2 regions of the Marinobacter sp. MBR-99 genome follow, and region 2 is predicted to be linked to the other one. Evidence: predicted binding sites of a transcription regulator. Region 2 holds the regulator's gene; the other holds the start of a gene.
The links. The regulator sigma-54, encoded in region 2, starts transcription at its own class of promoters, with help from an activator protein. The targets are predictions, from matches to a motif close to ANTGGCATNNANNTTGCTNT.
Positions count from the first base shown of each region.

Region 1 (10,259 bases), on a different contig from region 2:
TCACGTGGTGGCGGGTATAGGACGAGGTGCGCACCTTGATGCCCAGCTCTTTGGCTTCCGGCGACATGTAGGACGGCCAGCTCCAGGCGGCAACCATCACATGCACTTTCAGGTTATCGGCACGCAGGCCCATGCCCTCGGAGCCCAGGAACGCCATGGGGCGCAGGTAGGCTTCGTCCAGGTTGTTTTCACGTACCGCTGCACGCTGGGCTTCGTTGATCTCATCCTTGCTGAACGGCATTTTCATATTCAGGATGTGAGCGGAGCGGAACAGGCGGTCGGTGTGCTCTTTCAGGCGGAAAATCGCCGGGCCGTTCGCGGTGTTGTACGCACGCACGCCTTCAAAACAGCCAAGGCCGTAATGCAGGGTGTGAGTGAGGACGTGGGTTTTGGCGTCACGCCAGGGAACCATTTCTCCGTCCAGCCAGATAACGCCATCGCGATCAGCCATCGACATTCTGTTCTGCTCCTAAAAAAGCGGTTTTACGGGGAATCGGCATTCTAGCAGGATTCTCTGTTGAAATTGAATGTCGCTTAACCAGCCAGCATCACTTTTTCCCACATGGATCGTATGTATCCCCGCTCGTCTGGAAATGCATCGCCCTCCACCTGGCTATTCAGGTTCTGCAGCGCTCGCCGATGGATAGTCGACCTCAGGGTTATGAACACCTCCCTGAGATTTTCGGTATCTTCTACCGCCATTACCCCGGCGCGGCCCAGCTCTTCCATCTGCCGGATGTTGTCCGTCCATTGGGTCAGCTCAGGATGCTCAGCACTCCAGGCCAGCATCAGGTATTGCACCAGGAATTCGATATCGACAATGCCGCCGCAGTCATGTTTGATGTGGAATACATCAGGCTGTTTTGCTTCCGGGGTGCCGAGGTTGGCGCGCATTTTTTCCCGCATATCCACGACTTCCTTGCGCAGTGCCTGTTTGTCTCGTGGCTGGCAAAGAATGTTATGGCGAATGGACTCAAAGGCTTTTAGGGTATCCGGGCAGCCGGCCACGCCGCGGGCCCGGGCCAGGGCCTGGTGCTCCCAGGTCCAGGCATCGTTCTGCTGATACTTTTCAAAGGCCTGAAGCGTGCTGACCAGCAACCCGGAATTGCCCGAGGGGCGCAGCCGCATATCCACTTCGTACAACTGGCCGGACGGGGTCTGGGTGCTGAGGATATGGACAATGCGTTGGCCCAGGCGGGTGTAGAACACGGCGTTGTCGATGGGCTTATCACCGTCCGTAGCCAACTCCGGATCCGCCTGGTGCACAAATACGAGGTCCAGATCCGAGGTGTAGCCCAGTTCGATTCCGCCGAGTTTGCCATAGCCGATAATGGCAAAGTCGGTGTCACAGGCGGAGCCATCAGCACGGCGGGGGTAGCCGTGCCGGCTCACGAGGTTTGCAAAGGCCACATCCACCACGTGGTCCAGCACCACCTCAGCAATCCAGGTGAGGTAATCACTCACTTTCATCAACGGCAATGTGCCTTTGATTTCAGACGCGGCCACCCGAAGCACATGGGCTTTCTTGAAGTACCGTAGCGATTCCATCTGCTCTTCCAGGTCTTCAAAGGGAATCCGCAGCATCTGCTGGCGCAGGTCGTCCTGCAGTTCCTCTTTGGCCGGTGGGGTATACAGGCTTTCGGCATTCAGCAGCTCATCCAGCAACAGCGGTGTTTCCGCCAGCAGACTGGCGACCCAGGGGCTGTCGCTGCACAGGCGCACTAACTGGGTCAGGGCGCCGGGGTTTTCCAACAAGAGCACCATGTAAGCCGTGCGGCGAAGGATGGCTTCGACAAGCTGAAGCACCCGCTCAAGTGTTTCGGAGGGGTTCTCAACCCCGGTCAGGGCGCGTAGCAGCAGTGGCATGAATTCATTCAGGCGCCGGCGCCCCTGGGTTTGCAGGGTTTGCACCGTGCGGCTGTCGCGCAGGTCGGTCAGTTTCTGGCAGCTGTCTTCGGGGCGCTCAAACCCCTGCTCAGCCAGCCACTCCACAGCCGCGGGCGCCTCCATTTCTGCCAGCCAAAGCTCAAACCAGCCATCCTCAATACCTACATCACCCTCCTGCTCGTCTTCATCCGACGCAATAATGTTGGAAAAATGCGTGGCCACCCGCTCGCGATGATCGCTCAAAGCCTGCAGACAGTCCGACCAGTCTGCATATCCCATTATCCGGGCTACCCGCGCCTGAGACAGGGCATCGTCCGGCAATTCCTGAGTTTGTTTGTCTTCCATGCCCTGCAGGGCGTGCTCGAGGTTTCTCAGGAACACATAGGCATCACGAAGTTCCCGGACCACTGCAGAAGGCAGTAACTCCAGTTCTTCCAGCTCTTTCAGGATTGCCTGCAATTCCCGCTGCTGGAGTTCCCGGTCGCGACCACCTCGAATCAACTGGAACGCCTGCACCACAAACTCAATTTCACGGATGCCACCGCTGCCCAGCTTGATGTTGTTCTCCAGTCCTTTGCGGCGCACCTCCCGGCTGATCATCGCCTTCATATTGCGCAGCGATTCAAAGGCACTGAAATCAATGTACTTCCGGTAAACGAAGGGCCGCAGGCTACTCATCAACATCTCCCCTGCCCGCTGGTCGCCCGCCACTACCCGGGCTTTCACCATCGCGTAGCGTTCCCAATCCCGGCCCTGGTCCTGGTAATAGGTCTCCAGCGCTGCAAAGCTCAGGGCCAGGGCACCGCTCTGGCCATAAGGGCGCAGGCGCATATCCACTCGGAACACGAAGCCGTCTGCGGTGATCTGGTCCAGCGCCTGGATCAACTTCTGGCCAAGGCGGATGAAAAACTGCTGGTTGTCCAGGGCCCGCCGGCCACCGCGGGTTTCGCCCTTACCCGGGAAGGCAAAGATAAGATCAATATCGGAAGAGACATTCAGTTCACGGCCACCGAGTTTCCCCATCCCCAGAACCACCATTTTCTGGGGAGCCTCCTCGCCAGTTCCAGGATCCCTACCCCAGGGCGTACCGGATTCCTCGCAGGCCTGCTCGTACAGCCAGTCCAGCGCACCATCAATACAGGTGTCGGCAAAGGCACTGGTGGCCGCGATGGTTTCCTGAAGGTCAGCCCACTTCAGCAGATCCCGCCAGATAATCCGAAACTGGACTTCACGCCGGAATTGCCTGAGCGCAGCGTGCAACGCTGGCTCAGAATCCACAGAGTCCAGAAAAGAGGCCCAACGTTCCGCCAGCCAGGCTTCGGTGGTGGGCTCTTGCAATGGCCGGGCCTTAACCGCCGAGCGAACCTGCTCCGGGTGCCGCTCCAGGGTTTGCCTTAAGAAGAGGCTCCGGGCAAAGGCTTCGGCAATATCGGCCTCAGAGAGGCCTGCCTCATTGGCCAACCATCCTGGAACACCGTCCGGAAATATCGATGCCCAACAACCCGACACATCGCTTGCCAAATCCGCCGGCAATGAACCCCAAGGCTCAGACATAACGCAAACCCCTGTCTCTCTGATATATTTTCGGTACTGTATACCTAACTCAACAAGGACTGAACAGGCATACGGATTTTCAGTTAGTTGCCAGTAATCCGGATAGGTCACATCGTTCATCGTCGACAATGCTGAGCGCTGGCTCCAGCCCCATGACCGAATCCGGATACCGGATATACAACGGCAATAAATACACTGACTCAACGAGCAGAACGCTGCGGCGCTGCCCCGGAAAAACAAGGTAACCGATGTCTTATCTCGATTCCGAATTTTACCAACCACTGTACGAGGCCATTACCACGGGTGACCAGGCGCAGATACGTTACGCGGCCGCTACGTTCAATGCCGCCGACCTGGCGGAGTTCGTTGAGGAGAATCCGGATAACGAAGAAGGTATTCGGTTGCTCCGGGCCCTGGCAACTGATCAAAGCGCCAAGGTGTTCGGTTACATCGGCCCGAACACCCAGACGTTGATTGCAGAGCTCTTGCCCACACGAGACCTGGCTGAGCTGGTAACCGCCATGCCCTCAGACGAACGGGCCGACTTCTTCAACCTGCTGGATGAGAACCGCCAGCACACCCTGTTCCAGTCCCTGGCCAGCAAAGAACGAGAAGACCTTCGGCGCCTGGCAAGCTTTGAGGAAGGCACTGCCGGCGCCCTGATGAGCTCGGAATACGCGGTGATCAGCACCGGCATGTCCGCCAGCGCAGCGATTAACCTCCTCAGAAACACCGCGCCAGACAAAGAGACCATCTACCAGGCCTACGTGATCGACAACCAGCACAAGCTCGTGGGCGCCGTCTCCCTTCGGAACCTGATTACCGCTATGCCAGGTACGCCCGTGGACGACCTGGTCGCCACCGGTCTGGTAACCGCCAGCACCGACACCCCCCAGGAAGAAGTGGCCCGGCTGATCTCACGCTACGACTTGCTGGCACTGCCGATTCTGGACCAAGACGAACGGCTGGTGGGGATCGTCACCTACGATGACGCCATGGACGTAGCGGAAGAAGAGGCCACTGAAGACATTCACAAAGGCGCCACGGTAGGCAAACTGGAAACCGGCCTGAGAGACGCAACACCGTTCTCACTCTACCGTTCAAGGGTGCAATGGCTGGTCATTCTGGTATTCGCCAACATCTTCACCGGCGCCGGTATCGCCTATTTTGAAGACATCATATCCGAGCACCTCGCCTTGTTGTTCTTCATGCCACTTCTGGTCGCCAGCGCCGGTAACGCCGGGGCGCAGTCCGCCACGCTGATGGTGCGGGGGATGGCCACCGGTGATGTAACAGTGGCTGACTGGGGCAAACTGCTGGGTAAAGAAACCCTGGTAGCGAGTGCTCTGGGGATTACCATGGCTGTTGCCGTGATGGTGGTGGGCATTATGCGCGCCGGGCCGGAAATCGCTTTTGTGGTTGCCGTTACCATGATCGCCGTGGTGATGGTGGGCAGTCTAATTGGCATGTTACTGCCTTTCCTGCTGGATAAACTTAAGTTTGACCCGGCTACGGCCAGCACCCCGCTGATTACCACCATTGCCGACGTCAGCGGTGTGCTGATTTACTTCAGCGTGGCAACAGCGCTTCTGAGCCTGCCATAGCTGACGCACCACTCCGTGGTGCAATCTGGTGCAGCCGCAAAAAACTGACGCCCCGAGTTAGTGCGCATTGGGATAACTCAGCAACCGCAACAACGGAGGTTTCACGCACGCTTCTGATTTATATAAAGTTTCATTTATTGGCATCGACTGTGCTTCGTCAACCGTGAGTTAAACAATCGATCCAAGAGGTATCCGATGAAACGCAATGCATACAACCTGACTGCTTCGGTACTCACTGCTTCCCTGCTCGGGACGCTGGCCGTGCCAAGTATCGCCCACGCAGAATTGTCTGCAAATATTGGTGCCGTGAGCAACTACATGTTCCGGGGCCTCACCCAGACAGAAGGTGCCTCCGCCATTCAGGGCGGCGTTGACTACGAGGACGCAAGCGGGCTTTACGCCGGAACATGGGTTTCCACGATAGACTTTGGCGACGAGGCCACGCACGAACTGGATCTCTACCTGGGTTTCGCGGGAGAAGTGGAGGGCATCGCGTATGATGTCGGCTACATCTACTACGCCTACACCGATGCCCCGGACAACATCGATTTCGGTGAAATTTATGGCGAGATCGGGCTGGGTAACTTTGCCGTCGGTATAGCATACACTGCTCATAGTGAAAACCAGGACGACGTTTTCGATGAGGGCGACATCTACTACTACGGTTCGGCCTCGCTCCCACTGGCGAACGATTTCGCAGCGTCTTTCACCGTTGGCTACTACGATTTCGATGTTGATGGTAAGGCCGGCTTTGAAGATGCCAGTTACGTACACTACTCAGCCAGCCTTGCAAAGGATGCGAGCGAATTCGGCGAGTTCAGCCTTAACGTCGATTACGCGGACATCAGCAAAAGCGACTCTCCCTTCGGCAGCCCACGCGCTGACAAACCGCAGGTTTGGGTAGGCTGGACCAAATCGTTCTGACACGTTATCTGCCCGGATAACACAGGCAGTAGTGCAGAGAGGGGTCGGTTATCCGGCCCCTTTTTTCTGTGCACCGTCAGCCTGCCGCCAAGGCCAACTGGAGGCAACCCAGGCGCGGCACATGATCAAGCAGATCTCGGGTGTTGCATCCCGACTTCAGAAAGCCCTCTACCTCGCGCCATGTAGCATGACATCCTGACTCCGTGGATTTCTGAGTTAATTGTCTGAAACAGTCTTCCGGCAATGCCAGCGCAGCCCCTGTGAGCCAGGAGTCACTCAACGCCCGCAGGAACCCGCGCACACACTCCCCATCTTCTGCCACCCGTGTTTCTCTGCCGGTAATACCCGCAAGATAATAGCCCTGCTCCGCCTTACTGATCAGGTTCAGTAAAACCGGCACCTCGACAGCAAGTGCCTTGGCCCAGCTCAACAGCAGTGACGAGTTTCCGGACTTCAGCTCAAACTCCACCTCACACAGGGGACGAGACCTCCCACCCCCGACAACCTCGCCACAATCGACGGCAACTTCAACAAGTGCGTCCGCAGTTTCAAGCATCACCACCTGCCTGGAGAAGTTGGTTTCGAAGGCCACTTGGAGTTTCTGCAGATCCAGCTTTTGCTTTAATGGCGTGTCTTCAAGCAACGACAGGTCAAGCTCAGGCCCCGGCAGCGGCCATTCCCACTCCTGACGGCGATGGGCACCATCGACAAACTCGCCCTGAGTTTTCAGGGTCTGGATGAAGCGATCTCCAGATTGTCTCACCCGAAGCGCCGACCTGGCCCTGTTAAGCGTTGCGTCTGGCGTATCGTAGTAGCGATTCATCAGATCCTTTCGACCACCGGGACTGGCCTCAGGCTGCGCCAGCAACCACTCGAGGGCTTTTGCCTGCGCCGGTTCCGATAGCGTCAGTTTGATCTCAAGTTCGACGGCCATGGCATACTCCAAAAAACGGGCCCCTAAAAATACAAAAACCGGTGACCTTAGTCACCGGTTTTTGAGACTACTTGATTAGCTGGTTAGCTGATCAGAAGTAGTAAACAGCACCAACAGACGCGATTGAACGCTCGCTCTTGTCCGCAACACCGTAAACGCCGTCATCGCCGCCACCGAGGTAGCCTTCGAAGTACACATACATGTGATCAGACAGGTTGTGCAGAGCCTGCAGAGTTACAGTGTCGATATCTTTGTCAGCGAACTGAGCATCGCTGAAGTTGTTGTCATACTGGGTCAGCTCGTAGGACAGGGCGAACTGGTTTTTGCCCAGAGTATAGATACCCATTACACCGAAGGTGTCAGAAACGTCCTTGCGAGTGTGGAATTCACCGGTCAGACGCAGGTTATCCAGGTTGTAGCTGGCGCGCAGGCCGTAGGTGTTTTCGTTGTTCTCACCACCACGACCGCCGTCGTTGGAATCAACCGCGAAGGCCAGCTCCAGTGCATCGACTTCGTAGGCGGCAGACAACTGCCAAGGGTAAGACTTCTTGGAAACTTCCGGATCGGCGTCGCCGTTGATCTGGACAGCTGCACCGATGGTCAGGCCACCGAAGCTCGGAGACAGGTACTGAACCATGTCACCTTCGCCAGTGTCGTAGTCAATGCCACGTGACAGGGTGGCGACTTCGTAGAATTCTGAGATTTCAGTTACAGCACGCTCATAGATGCTGTCATCGGTACCCACCCACAGCTGGCCGAAATTATCACCTTTAACACCGATGTAGGCTTCGTCGATGCGGAAGCTGTCGCGGGAGTCAATGTCATCTGCCCCAAGACGGTCGATTTCGATCTTGAAGAAACCAGTCAGGCCCGGGGCGATCTCATGATCATGGACGACACCAAGGGTAGAGCCGTTATCGGCGTGCTCAACGGAGGAACCACCGCCATCAACATTGTCATGGTACAGAACGTACTGGATGTTGCCGTACACGGTCGGCATGGAATCCATTTTGGCCGCCAGGTCAGAAGCCGTCAGAGTCGGGTTCTGTGCAAAAGCAGCGCCAGAGAAAGTTGCAGCTGCGATAGCAGAAGCAAGGATAGTTTTTTTCATGTTGCGTCTTCCTTATTGAGTTAACTCAGGTTTTCGACGGGTTCTAACTCCCGATTTTTGCTGGCAAAACAGCCTGAGCTGCGCTTGCCGGACTCCTGATCGTCTCCCGTTTATATCCTCCGGGATACGACATTTTTTCTTTTTATGAGGTCTTGGCGCCAAGCCAGACCTTAAATCTCAACCACTTAACAGCTTTTCTTAAAGCTCTTAGTGATGAACCTGTTTTAATACAATGAATGTATTTTTGCAAATTTTTAAAGTTCGTTTTTTAGCCTTTTTGGCACCAGAAGATCAACCTTTTATGCCCAAAAACCGCGGAATCGTCCATCGTTCTCACCAATCAAGTTAAGGGCCATAAACAATAATAAACTTTTAAAACAACATATTACAAAGAAATATCGACACCTTCCCGGTTTTCACCAACCCCCTCAGCCTCATCAACAGCACCAGAAACGCGCACCGAAAACCCGAGCGCCACATTTCGGGGCATCAAGCTTTGCCAACCACATCCAACATGAAGGTTACCGGCCCATCATTCACTAAAGCCACCTTCATATCCGCTCCAAACTCGCCTTCACCGACCCGGTCATTACCCAACTGGTCACGACACAGAATCACGACATCACGATACAACGCATCCGCCAGCTCAGGTGCAGCGGCCAGGGAAAAACCCGGCCGGGTACCTGAACGGGTATCGGCAGCAAGCGTAAACTGGGGAACCACAAGGATGGAGCCGCCGGCGTCTTGAACATTAACGTTCATGCGGCCCTGCTCGTCCGGAAAAACCCGGTAGGAGAGAATTTTTCGGCACAGTTCCTTTGCCTCACTCGGTGTGTCGTCCCTTTCAACGCCCAGCAACAACAGAAGCCCTCTGCCAATGCTGGCAATTTTGCGGCCATCAACCGTCACACTGGCTTCCGATACTCGCTGGATAAGTCCTTTCATTCAATCCCTTGAGCAGCAACTTCGAGGGTTAAAAGTCAGAAACGTTCGAGAGTGTATCGGCGGTTAACACGGGCCGCAACCCCTTCAGGGCAAGAAAAGACAACCCCGTCACCCAGCCGGAGAATTTGTGCTGGCCACCACATCTTCCACACTGCGAATGAGGGTGTCGATGATCGCGGGCTCGGAGGCGGAGTGCCCGGCATCGCGAATAATGCGGAGATCGGCTTCGGGCCACGCCTGGCTCAGCGCCAGGGCGTTATCGAGAGGGCACACCATGTCATAGCGACCGTGCACGATTACCCCAGGAATCCCTGACAACCGCGATGCGTTGCGTACAATCTGGTCAACCTTCAAAAAAGCCTGATTCATAAAGTAATGACATTCAATTCTTGCCAGTGCGATGGCCACATGGGGGTGGGAGAAGCGCTCGACCACCCGGGGATTAGGATGCAGAGTTGCGCAACGCCCTTCCCAGATTGACCAGGCCTTGGCTGCCTGAATCTGCTCCAGCTCGTTGGGGCTGGTCAGCCTGCGATAATAAGCCGATACCAGATCATCGCGCTCAGCTTCCGGGATTGGGGCCACGAAATCCTGCCAGTAATCCGGGAACACCCGGTTTGCGCCTTCCTGGTAGAACCAGTGGATATCTTTAGGGCGGCACAGAAAAATCCCCCTGAGGACCAGCCCGGAGACCCGCTCCGGGTATGTCTGCGCATACACCAGGCTTAAGGTTGACCCCCAACTGCCACCGAACAGCAGCCAACGATCAACGCCCAGAAACTGGCGAACGGTTTCCATATCCTCCACCAGCTTGTCTGTGCTGTTACCCTCCAATTCCGCCAACGGAGTGGAACGCCCCGCCCCACGCTGGTCCATCAGAATGATACGGAAGCGTTCGGCATCAAAATATCGACGGTGATTATCCTCACAGCCGCCACCGGGGCCACCATGCACCACCAACACCGGAATACCCTCCGGGTTGCCAGACTCTTCCAGGTAAAGCTCATGGGGCTCCTCCACCGCGAGGTGGTGACGAGCGTATGGCTGGATTTCAGGATACAGGCTCAGCATGACGAACTCCGTTTCAGGGATAACGGTAGTCTAGCTGAGATTTGAGGGGAGAAGGCAATGGCCGTCCATGGCCATTCAATTCAATCCTTACTTCTTACCGGCGCGCTTACGCTCGTTCTCGGTCAGCAGCTTCTTGCGCAGACGGATCGACTTGGGAGTAACTTCCACCAGCTCGTCGTCGTCAATAAACTCGAGCGCCTGCTCCAGCGTGAACTTGATGGGCGGCACC
Region 1 covers NZ_JBEPPY010000010.1:127,105-137,363, forward strand. The annotation lists gene ABIE59_RS10675 (branched-chain amino acid transaminase) at 1-457, opposite strand, end outside; gene glnE (bifunctional [glutamate--ammonia ligase]-adenylyl-L-tyrosine phosphorylase/[glutamate--ammonia-ligase] adenylyltransferase) at 535-3,441, opposite strand; gene mgtE (magnesium transporter) at 3,690-5,045, shown strand; gene ABIE59_RS10690 (TorF family putative porin) at 5,241-5,969, shown strand; gene ABIE59_RS10695 (CYTH domain-containing protein) at 6,046-6,903, opposite strand; gene ABIE59_RS10700 (porin) at 6,995-8,014, opposite strand; gene dtd (D-aminoacyl-tRNA deacylase) at 8,504-8,959, opposite strand; gene pip (prolyl aminopeptidase) at 9,068-10,030, opposite strand; gene typA (translational GTPase TypA) at 10,118-10,259, opposite strand, start outside.
Region 1: the regulator sigma-54 is predicted to act here: its motif matches at 5,182-5,201, upstream of ABIE59_RS10690 (TorF family putative porin).

Region 2 (10,259 bases):
TGGAGTGTGGTTGATGACCGTGAAACCAGTCGCTTCGTCGGAACGCTCTCAGGTGGTCGCTTGAGAGAACTGGAGGCGCTTACCGGCACCCCGGTTCCTCTGAACAACGAGCAGACCCAGATTGATCTGGATCTGGACTGGCCCGGCCGCCCGGATGAAATTGCTCTGGAGCAGCTCAGTGGCCAGGTCAGTGTCCGCCTGGATGACGGTGTGATCATGGAGCAAAGTGGCTCAGCCCAGTTGTTCAGAATCTTCAACCTGCTCAATACCGATACGCTCTGGCGCAGGCTGCGCCTGGACTTCTCGGATCTCTACGAGCGGGGTATAGCGTTTGATGCCATTTCCGGCAAGGCAGTTATTGTGAACGGGTTGGTTACTCTGGACCCCGAGCTGCAACTGGTCGGGCCGTCTGGGGCGTTCAAAATGAGTGGGACTACCAATATGGCAGATGAGAGCCTGGATATGCGGTTGGTGCTGGTGCTTCCGGTTACCCAGAACCTGCCCCTGGCTGCCATACTGATGGGAGCGAGCGCCCCCATTGGCGGCGCACTCTTTGTTCTGGACAAAATTCTGGGTGACCCATTAAGCAAGTTGACCAGCGCCACTTACAGTGTCACCGGTAGCTGGAGCGAGCCCAAAGTGGAGCTACGTCGGGTTTTCGATACGGGTGAGTAGAGGAGTCGGAGCATGACCCAAGTTGCAGCGATTCAGATGGTCAGCAGTCACAACCTGGCCGGTAACCTGGCCGAGGCCGAGGCGCTGTTGCGTGATGCTGCCGCCCAAGGCGCGAAAGTGGCAGTATTACCTGAGAATTTTGCGGTTCTGGCCACCGCTCAGATGCGGGAGTGTGGTCGGCAGGAAAGTGGCGGTGAATCGGTGATCCGGCGCTTTCTTTCAGAACAGGCCGAGAGGCTGGGGCTATGGATTGTAGGTGGTTCCATGCCTCTGGCAACACGACCCGATGGTTCTGATGTTCCCGACAGGGTGCGTGCAAGCTGCATTGTTTACAACGATCAGGGCGAGGAAGTTGCCCGTTACGACAAAATTCACCTGTTTGACGCCATGGTCGAGGATTCCCATGGCCAATACCGGGAGTCGGATACCTTCGAGCCAGGTGACCGGGTGGTTACCGTGGACACTCCCGCTGGCCGGCTGGGGATGGCAGTGTGCTACGACTTGCGGTTTCCTGAACTGTTCAGGGCGCTGCGGGAACAGGGTGCCGAGTGGGTGTGCCTGCCCAGCGCCTTTACCTGGCAAACTGGAGACGCCCATTGGCACCCACTGATTCGAGCCAGGGCCATCGAGAACCAGGTTTGGGTGGTCGCCCCCGGCCAGGGGGGGCAAAACAGTGAGCGCCGCAAGACTTATGGCCACAGTTTGATCTGTGACCCCTGGGGCAGGGTAGTGACGGAACTGGATGAGGGCCCTGGCCTGGTTGTGGCAGACCTGGACATGGAAAAACTGAACCAGATTCGGGCCAGAATGCCGGTCTGGGAGCACCGCCGCCTTTAACGTAGAACTCCGGTCAGCCGTTTGCTTTACTGCTCTGCGTCATCAATCCACCCCCGGAGGGCCCGGAACAGTTTACGGGCCTGGCCGGTGTTTTTCTGTTTCTCCACTTCCTTGCGGGCATTGCGAACCAGGTTGCGCAGGTGCTGCACGTCTGCCGCCGGGCAATAATCGATAAACTCCCCCACCACCTTGTCGCCTTCGGAGATCATCCTGTCGCGCCAGCGCTCGGCCAGGTGATGCCGGCGGGTGTGCTCCTCACTGCCGGCATTGAATGCACCAATGGCACGAGCCAGTGCCTCCGGGTCATCCTCCTGGCGGATGATCTTGCCAATGTATTGCAAATGTCTGCGGCGTGCTTCGCGCTGATTAATGCGCCGTGATTCCACGATGGCAGCCTTCAGGGTGTCGCTGATGTCCAGTGACGCCAATTGCTCGTCATTGAGATCCAGCATCTGTTTACCCAGGTCCTGGAGCGCATGCATTTCCCGCTTGATCTGGGATTTGCTCGGGCCGAAATCTTCCTCGAGCTCCTCGTGGTGCGGGTGGTTGTCGGATTGACTCATGGTTGGCTCCTCAAGCGTAAAAATAGGTGGCGAGCCCCAGGAAGGAAAGGAAGCCCACGACGTCTGTGGTGGTGAGCAGGATCACGCCCCCGGCCAGTGCCGGGTCTATATTCAGTCGTTTCAGTGTTAACGGCAGCAGGGTGCCGACGATTGAGGCGATGGTCAGGTTGATGACCAGCGCCATGGCAATCACCAGGCCAATGGTCGGGTCTCTGAACCACACCATGGCCGCCGCAGACACCACCAGGGCAAACAGAAACCCGTTCAGCGTTGTTGCCAGAAATTCCCGGTTCAGCAGCCATTTCACGTTGTCATTGCTGACCTGGCCCACTGCCATGCCACGAATCATCAGCGTCAGCGTCTGGCTGCCGGCGATGCCGCCCATGCTGGCGACGATTGGCATCAGTACGGCCAGGGCGACCACCTGTTGAATAGTTTCCTCAAACATACCGATCACAGAGGCTGAGGTAAAAGCGGTCACTACGTTGATTCCGAGCCAGACGGCTCGCCGGCGCGTGGTTTTGAGCACTGGTGCGAACGTGTCTTCGTCTTCGTCCAGACCGGCCATACTCATCAGCGAGTGATCCGCATCTTCCCGGATAACGTCGACCACGTCATCGATGGTGATCCGGCCCAGGAGCTTGTTGTCGTCACCCACCACCGGAGCAGAAATCAGGTCGTAGCGCTCGAAGAGGGTGGCGACCTTGGTGTCGGACAGTGTCACCGGAATCGGCTCGATGTCAGTGTCCATCACCTCACGAACGGTGGATGCGGGGTTGGATACCAGCATTCGGGTGATGGGTAGCATGCCAATGAATTCGTCCCGCCGGCTGACTACAATCAGGCTGTCGGTCATGGGGGGAAGGTTGCGGTGGCGGCGCAGGTACCGCAGTACCACGTCAATACTGATATCCGGGCGCACCGTAATGGTGTCCGTATTCATCAGGCCGCCGGCAGTGTCCTCGGGGTAGGAGAGTACTTCCTCTACCCGCTGCCGGTCTTGCTCGTCCATGGTGTCCAGGACCTCCTGGATCACCGTGTCTGGCAGCTGCTGGAGCAGGTCGGCCAGGTCGTCGGATTCAAAATCCTCAATGATATCTGCAAGTTCCTGGGCGTTCAGCTGGCTCAGGAAGTAGGCCCGGATGTCGTCACCGAGATATTGGAGTACTTCCCCTTCCAGTTGTTTATCGACCAGGTTCCACAGCAGGGCGCGTTGGCGGGGAGGGGAAGATTCCAGCAGGTGGGCTATATCGCTGGGGCTCAGGCCGCCATTGAGGATGCGGGCAACCTGCTTGAGCGCACCACTGTCCAGGGCCTCACTGAGGGAGCGAAGGCGCTGGCGGGCCTGACTTTTTTCCAGAATATCGGTCATGAAACCACCTGCGATCAGAAAACTGTCGCATTATAGCGGAGTTAGCGGCCTCAGGTGAGAAAGGATTGTAGGTGAATGACGAACCAGGGTGTGCTCAACCCCCCTCGCCGAAATAATCACCGATCAGTTCTACGAGTGCCTCGATGGCTTCCTGCTCATCAGGGCCATCGGCGACCAGTTCAATATCAGTGCCCTGGCTGGCAGCCAGCATCATCACCTGCATGATGTTCTTGGCATCCACGTCCCGGCCCTTGCCGCGGATTCGTACCTGGCTGTCAAAGCCGGAGGCGGTGGCCACAAGCTTGGCGGTGGCGCGGGCATGCAAGCCCAGTTTATTGATGATGGTGACGGGGCGGCAGATCATGTTGGATCAGATCTCCCCTCGGGCCTGGAGATGGGGAAGTTCAGTATGACGAACCTGCACGTTGTTGTATCGGGTGCGGAAGTGCTGGCCCAGTTGCTCGCAGACATAGACGGAACGGTGCTGGCCACCGGTACAGCCAATAGAAATGGTCATGTAGCTGCGGTTGCTGTCGGCGAACGAGGGTAGCCAGGTATCCAGGAAGCGGATCAGGTCGTCCACCATTTGTCCGGTGAGAGGTTCCCGCTCGAGAAACTCGATAACCGGCTGATCGGTACCGACGTATTTGCGCAGGCTGGTATCCCAGTATGGGTTGGGCAGGCAGCGCACATCGAAAACGTAATCGGAATCGACCGGTACGCCATGCTTGAAACCGAATGACTGGAACAGCAGTGCAAGCTCCTGATCCTTGCGACCGACCACTCGCTGTTTGACCATGTCGCGCAGTTCATACATCGACATGCCGGTGGTGTTGATGTAAAGGTCTGCCAGTTTTGACAGCGGTTCCAACAGTGCCTTTTCGTTGGTGATGGCTTCTCGGAGGGAGGTACGGTCATCGCTCAGCGGGTGCTTTCGGCGTGTGGCGTGGAACCGCTGCAGCAGGGACTGTTCATCGGCATCCAGAAAGATAATCTCGACAACGACTCCCGCATCGCGAAGCTGGCGATAGATCTGTTCGAAGTTGGCCAGTTCGGCAGACAGGTTGCGGGCGTCGATGCTGACGGCCATTTTCCGGAGCCGCCCCGGCGCTTCCTGTTGTGCCGCTTCCCGGGTCAGCGGGAACAGCAGTCCGATGGGAAGGTTATCAATGCAATAAAAACCCAGATCTTCGAGCACATGCAACGCGGTACTCTTACCGGACCCGGATCGGCCACTGACGATGATCAGTTTCATGATGGACGCTCCTGCCTTCTTCTGTTGGTGCTACTGCTTATCAGGATGCCGCGGTCATGCGCTGGTAAAGGGATGCTGCATCCTGGCACTGGCGAAGCTGTTCACAGAACCCGTTGTCGTTGAATTTCTCGGCCAACTGGCTTAGCAACTCCAGATGTTCACTGGTGGCTTCTTTGGGCACGATCAAGGCAAACACCAGGTCGACCGGCTGATTGTCGATAGCATCGAAGTCGATGCTCTCTTCCAGTGTCATCAGCACGCCGATCACACGGTCCAGCCCCTCCAGCCGGCAATGGGGTATGGCAATACCCTGGCCGATACCGGTGCTGCCAAGCCGCTCGCGAGAAACCAGATTGCTGAAAATCTCTGTGTCGCTGAGGATTTCATCTTGATGATGAATATGCTCTGCGATGGTTTCCAGTACCCGCTTTTTACTGGAGGCTGGCACCCTGCACAGCGTCAGTTCGGGAGCCAGAATGTTGTCGATGGTCAGGGATGTATCGCTCATGGATCGACTGTGATTCCGTAAAAAAAAGGCTGCGGCCGGTATGCCCCGCCGCAGCTCGTATCATTGAAACACCCGGTACGGTGGCGCTATGAGCGCGCTCAGCCGTTGCCGTGCATCCGGTCTACATTCTTTTCTTTGTGCTTGAGGATCTGGCGGTCCAGCTTGTCCACCAGCGAATCAATCGCGGCGTACATATCCTCACTCTCTGCCTTTGCATGGATATCGCCACCGATGACATGCAGGGTGGCTTCAGCCATCTGACGTACCTTCTCAACTTCCAGCGTCACCTGACAGTTACTTATGTGGTCAAAGTGACGCTCCAGCTTCTCGAACTTGGTGTTGACGTAATCCTTCAATGCAGGGGTCAGTTCTACGTGATGGCCTGAAATGTTGAGTTGCATAGGCGTCTCCTGTTGTCATCATGCCGGTGTTGCCACCGGGCTGCGTGTCCGGTGCTTCGTGCACCGGCAAAAACATTAAACCAGTCGTTTGCGCTCGTTTGAAGGAGGGATGTGCATGGCCTCCCGGTATTTGGCAACGGTGCGCCGGGCCACATTGATGCCCTGATCTCCAAGCATGGCTGCAATCTTGCTATCGCTCAACGGCTTTTTTGGAGTTTCTTCTGAAATCAGTTTCTTGATCATCGCACGAATAGCAGTGGAGGAACATTCTCCGCCCTCAGCGGTACTGACGTGGCTGGAGAAAAAGTACTTCAGCTCGAAAATGCCGCGGGGTGTGTGCATATACTTTTGCGTGGTGACCCGTGAAATGGTGGATTCGTGCATTTCCACGGCCTGGGCGATATCTGAGAGGATCAGCGGCTTCATTGCTTCCTCTCCCTGGTCCAGGAAACCCTGTTGGTGCTCAACAATCCGGGTGGCGACTTTCAGTAGCGTTTCATTGCGGCTTTGCAGGCTTTTAATGAACCACTTGGCCTCCTGCAGTTGATCCCGCAGGTAGGTGTTATCAGCACTGCTATCGGCGCGACGGATCAGCGATGCATAGCTGGCGTTGACCCGAATTCTCGGGGCGATCTCCGGATTGAGCTCAACACGCCACCGGCCCTCGTGTTTTCGGACGATGACGTCTGGTATCACGTAATCCGGCTCCGCTCGGTCCACCACGTCACCCGGGCGAGGGTTGAGGCTGGTAATCAGGGCCAGAACTTCGCGCAGCTGATCTTCTTTGAGTCTGCTGCGGCGCAGCAGTTGCGCGTAATCCCGGTTGCCAAGCAGGTGCAGGAACTGGGTAACCACCAGGCGGGCCTGTCGAAGCCAGGGGGTATCTGGCGGCAACTGGTTGAGCTGAATCAGCAGGCATTCCTGCAGGTCTCGGGCAAACACGCCCGGCGGGTCGAAGTGTTGTAGCCGGTGCAGGACCGCTTCTACCTCGTCCAGTTCAAGGGGGTCTTCTTCGGTTTCGTCCTGCAGGCCGGAATGGATTTCCTCAATCGGTGAGGTCAGGTAACCGCGCTCGTCTACAGCGTCCATCAGGGCGTGGGCGATTGCCTGGTCACGCTCGCTCATGGGGGTCAGGTTGAGCTGCCATTCCAGGTGGTCCTGGAGAGTCTCGGCCGGTGAATTGCGGGTTTCGAAATCCGACTCGTTCTCGTCGTCCCCTTTGCTGGCTGGCGCCGGTGCAGACTGGTAGATATCGTCCCAGGCGGTGTCTACGGGCAGGTCGTCGGGGATGTTATCCGGGATGTCGTTTTCGGAGGCCCAGTCCGGGCCATTTTCGTTTTCATCCCAGTCAGAGGCAGCCTCGGTGGCCGGTTCATCGTGGTCGGAATCCCGGTCTTTATGTTCGTCCCGGGTGTCGGCATCCGTATCGGGGGTGTCAGACTGATCGTCATCCTCGGAGGTTTCCAGCATGGGGTTGGATTCCAGCGCCTGCTGGATTTCCTGCTGGAGGTCGAGGGTGGAAAGCTGAAGCAGGCGAATGGCCTGTTGCAGCTGGGGCGTCATGGTCAGACTCTGGCCCATCTTAAGCTGTAATGAGGCTTTCATAACCATGGCTCAAGATCCATAAATCAAGGGTGTCCCGGTAGTGACGTTGCCTGCTGTCAGGCAAAAAAATTGTTATACGCTGGTTACTTGCCGCTCACTGTTGTCAGTATAAGCAAGTTCTTTGCCGAGTTTACTTGCTACAGATCATCAAAACAATCAGACCTCGGTCGTCGAGGGGTTTTCTTCCGCTTACAGGTGGAACTCATCACCCAGGTAGACTTCCTTGACCTGCTGATTGGCCAGGATGGCTTCAGCATTGCCGGAGGCGATGATATGGCCGCCGGAGACAATGTAGGCGTTTTCACAAATATCGAGGGTTTCCCGCACGTTGTGATCGGTGATCAGCACACCAATGCCTTTATCTCGCAAATGCCGGATGATGTGTTTGATGTCGCTGACCGAGATGGGGTCTACCCCGGCGAAGGGCTCATCCAGCAGAATAAACGCAGGTTCCATGGCCAGCGCTCTGGCGATTTCGACGCGCCGCCGTTCACCACCGGACAGCGCCATACCCAAGCTGTCCCGGATATGGGTGATGTGAAATTCCTCGAGCAGTTCCTCAAGTTTGGCTTCCCGCTCAGGCCGTTTCATGCCTTTTCGGGTTTCCAGAATGGCCATGATGTTGTCGCGCACGGTAAGTTTGCGGAATACCGAGGCTTCCTGGGGCAGGTAGCCGATGCCTTTGCGTGCCCGGCCATGCATGGGCAGGGGTGTGATGTCCTGGCTGTCAATGGTGATTCGGCCGCGGTCGGAGGGTACAAGCCCGACAATCATGTAAAAACAGGTAGTTTTCCCGGCGCCGTTGGGGCCGAGCAGGCCTACGATTTCTCCGGACCGGATTTCCAGAGACACATCGAGAACCACTTTTTTCTGTTTGTAGCTTTTTGCCAGGTTGCTGGCCCTGAGAACTGCCATCAGTAACCTATTCGTCTGAGGGGTTGCTGGAGCCGCGAGGCTGAATCACCATTTCCACCCGGCCAGAGCTCTCTTCCGAAGGCGTGCCGCCTTCTGCAGTGACCACCCTGCGCACGGTGTCGTATTGGATGACGTCGCCCCGGAACACATTGTTGCCCTGTTCAATCACTGCCTGGCGCTCGAACGTCAGCCGGTTTTCCGCCGCTGACCAGGTGATGGTCCGCGCCCGGGCGTCTGTCATGGCTTCACCTTCCCGTGCCGGCTGGCGATATCGGGCGGGTTCGCCGCTTGCCTCAATCCGGCTGAGACCTTCGGGGCTTCGATACAGTACCACCCGTTCTGCGTTCAGTTGGGTGGCCCCCTGAACCAGTTCAACGTCGCCGGTGTAGCTGGCGGTCCCTTCGGTATCGTCCAGGCGGGCGGAATCAGCGCTGACCTTGATGGGGGTGTCGGAATCCAGATCAAACGCGGTTGCCGGGCTGGCCAGCATCAGTGCGGCCAGTATGACCGGCAGTCGGTGTGTGCGCTTACCTGATGGTTTCATATTGCCCTTCCACCCGGGAGTTGAGTTCCAGTATGCGTTCGTTTATCCAGGCTTTCATGCCATTGGCCTGGGTAACGCCGAACGGTTCGGTAATGGTGACCGGTTGATCGGTGTATACCGTGCCCTGGCGGTTATCCAGGGTCAGTGAGTCGGTTTTCAGGGTGGCTTCAGAGTCGCCGGTTTGCCGGAGTACGACGACGTTGCCCGTCAAGGTCACCTGATCATCGTCTTGCCGGAGGCTACCTTCATCCGCTTCGATTATCCATGGTGGGGTGGCCTGTTCGCTGAAAATCCTGGCCCTTGGGGCATTCATGGTGGCGTAGTTGGTGTCTTCAAACTGCTCAATTCGGGGGCTGGATATCGACATCTTAAGGTTGCCGTGTTCGTCCCAGGTTGTGTAGCGGCCCTCGATGATAAAACTGTCGGGTTCCGACGGGCCCCTGAGTTCTGCGGCATCGCCCCGCACACTGTCACCTTCCTCGTTCTGCCACATCAGGAAGACGGTCGCGAGAACCGTGGCTGCCAGCGCCAGGGTTCGAACCCTGGGTTTGCGAACGATGTCCGACAGGGCCCCCGGGATCATGACGGCTTGCCCAGATAGGGGGCCAGAGTAGCGCCCAGCCGGTTTTGCGCCCAGAGTATCAGGTCACATGCTTCACGCACGGCGCCGTGCCCCCCCAGGGCCTGGGTGCAATAGTCGGCTTGCTGACGCACCAGCCAGTAGCCGTTGGGCACGCTGATACCCAGGCCGGCGAATGTCAGGGCGGGCAGATCAGGCAGATCATCGCCCATATAGGCAATCTGGTCCGGAGCGATATCCATGCCTGCAACCAGTTCCTGTAACGCAACTTTCTTGTCTTCCCGGCCCTGCATCAGGTGCGGGATGCCGAGGTCGGTCATCCGTTTTTCTGTCAGTGGTGACCTGCGCCCGGTAATGACTGCCACGGTAATTCCAGCCATCATCAACTGTTTCAGACCCAGACCGTCCAGTATATTGAACGCTTTGAGTTCGTCGCCGGCAGCGCTGAAATACAACCGGCCGTCGCTCATTATGCCGTCTACGTCCAGGGCGATCAGGCGAATTCTGGCGGCTTTTGCCTTGAGCGTGTCGTCCCAGCCGGTGTGCATAGGCGGTGCGAAGTCACTCATTAAATCACCCCCGCACGCAGCAGGTCATGCATATTGATGGCGCCAACCAGGTTGCCGTCGTCGTCGGTGACGGGCAGGGCATTGATCTTCATCTCTTCCATGATGTTCAGTGCCTCGGCCGCCAGGTGGTCAGCCTGAATGGTTTTGCCGTGGCGGGTCATGACGTCCCGGATCGGAGTGGTGTGAACGTCGACGGATTTGTCCAGGGTCCGGCGCAGGTCGCCATCGGTAAATATGCCGGTCAGATGCCCCTGGGCGTCGACGATGGTGGTCATGCCCAGCCCTTTACGGCTGATCTCCAGCAGGGCGCCGCTGAGGGTGGTAGTTTCAAGAACTTTGGGAATCTGGTCGCCGGTATGCATGATGTCAGAAACCCGCAGCAGCAAGCGCCGTCCCAGACTGCCGCCCGGGTGAGAGAAGGCAAAGTCTTCGGCA
Region 2 covers NZ_JBEPPY010000020.1:57,156-67,414, reverse strand. The annotation lists gene ABIE59_RS16080 (YhdP family phospholipid transporter) at 1-675, shown strand, start outside; gene ABIE59_RS16075 (carbon-nitrogen hydrolase family protein) at 688-1,512, shown strand; gene yjgA (ribosome biogenesis factor YjgA) at 1,539-2,075, opposite strand; gene mgtE (magnesium transporter) at 2,086-3,447, opposite strand; gene ABIE59_RS16060 (HPr family phosphocarrier protein) at 3,542-3,811, opposite strand; gene rapZ (RNase adapter RapZ) at 3,818-4,702, opposite strand; gene ptsN (PTS IIA-like nitrogen regulatory protein PtsN) at 4,743-5,210, opposite strand; gene hpf (ribosome hibernation promoting factor) at 5,309-5,611, opposite strand; gene ABIE59_RS16040 (RNA polymerase factor sigma-54) at 5,687-7,216, opposite strand; gene lptB (LPS export ABC transporter ATP-binding protein) at 7,406-8,131, opposite strand; gene lptA (lipopolysaccharide transport periplasmic protein LptA) at 8,139-8,675, opposite strand; gene lptC (LPS export ABC transporter periplasmic protein LptC) at 8,659-9,258, opposite strand; gene ABIE59_RS16020 (KdsC family phosphatase) at 9,255-9,824, opposite strand; gene ABIE59_RS16015 (KpsF/GutQ family sugar-phosphate isomerase) at 9,824-10,259, opposite strand, start outside.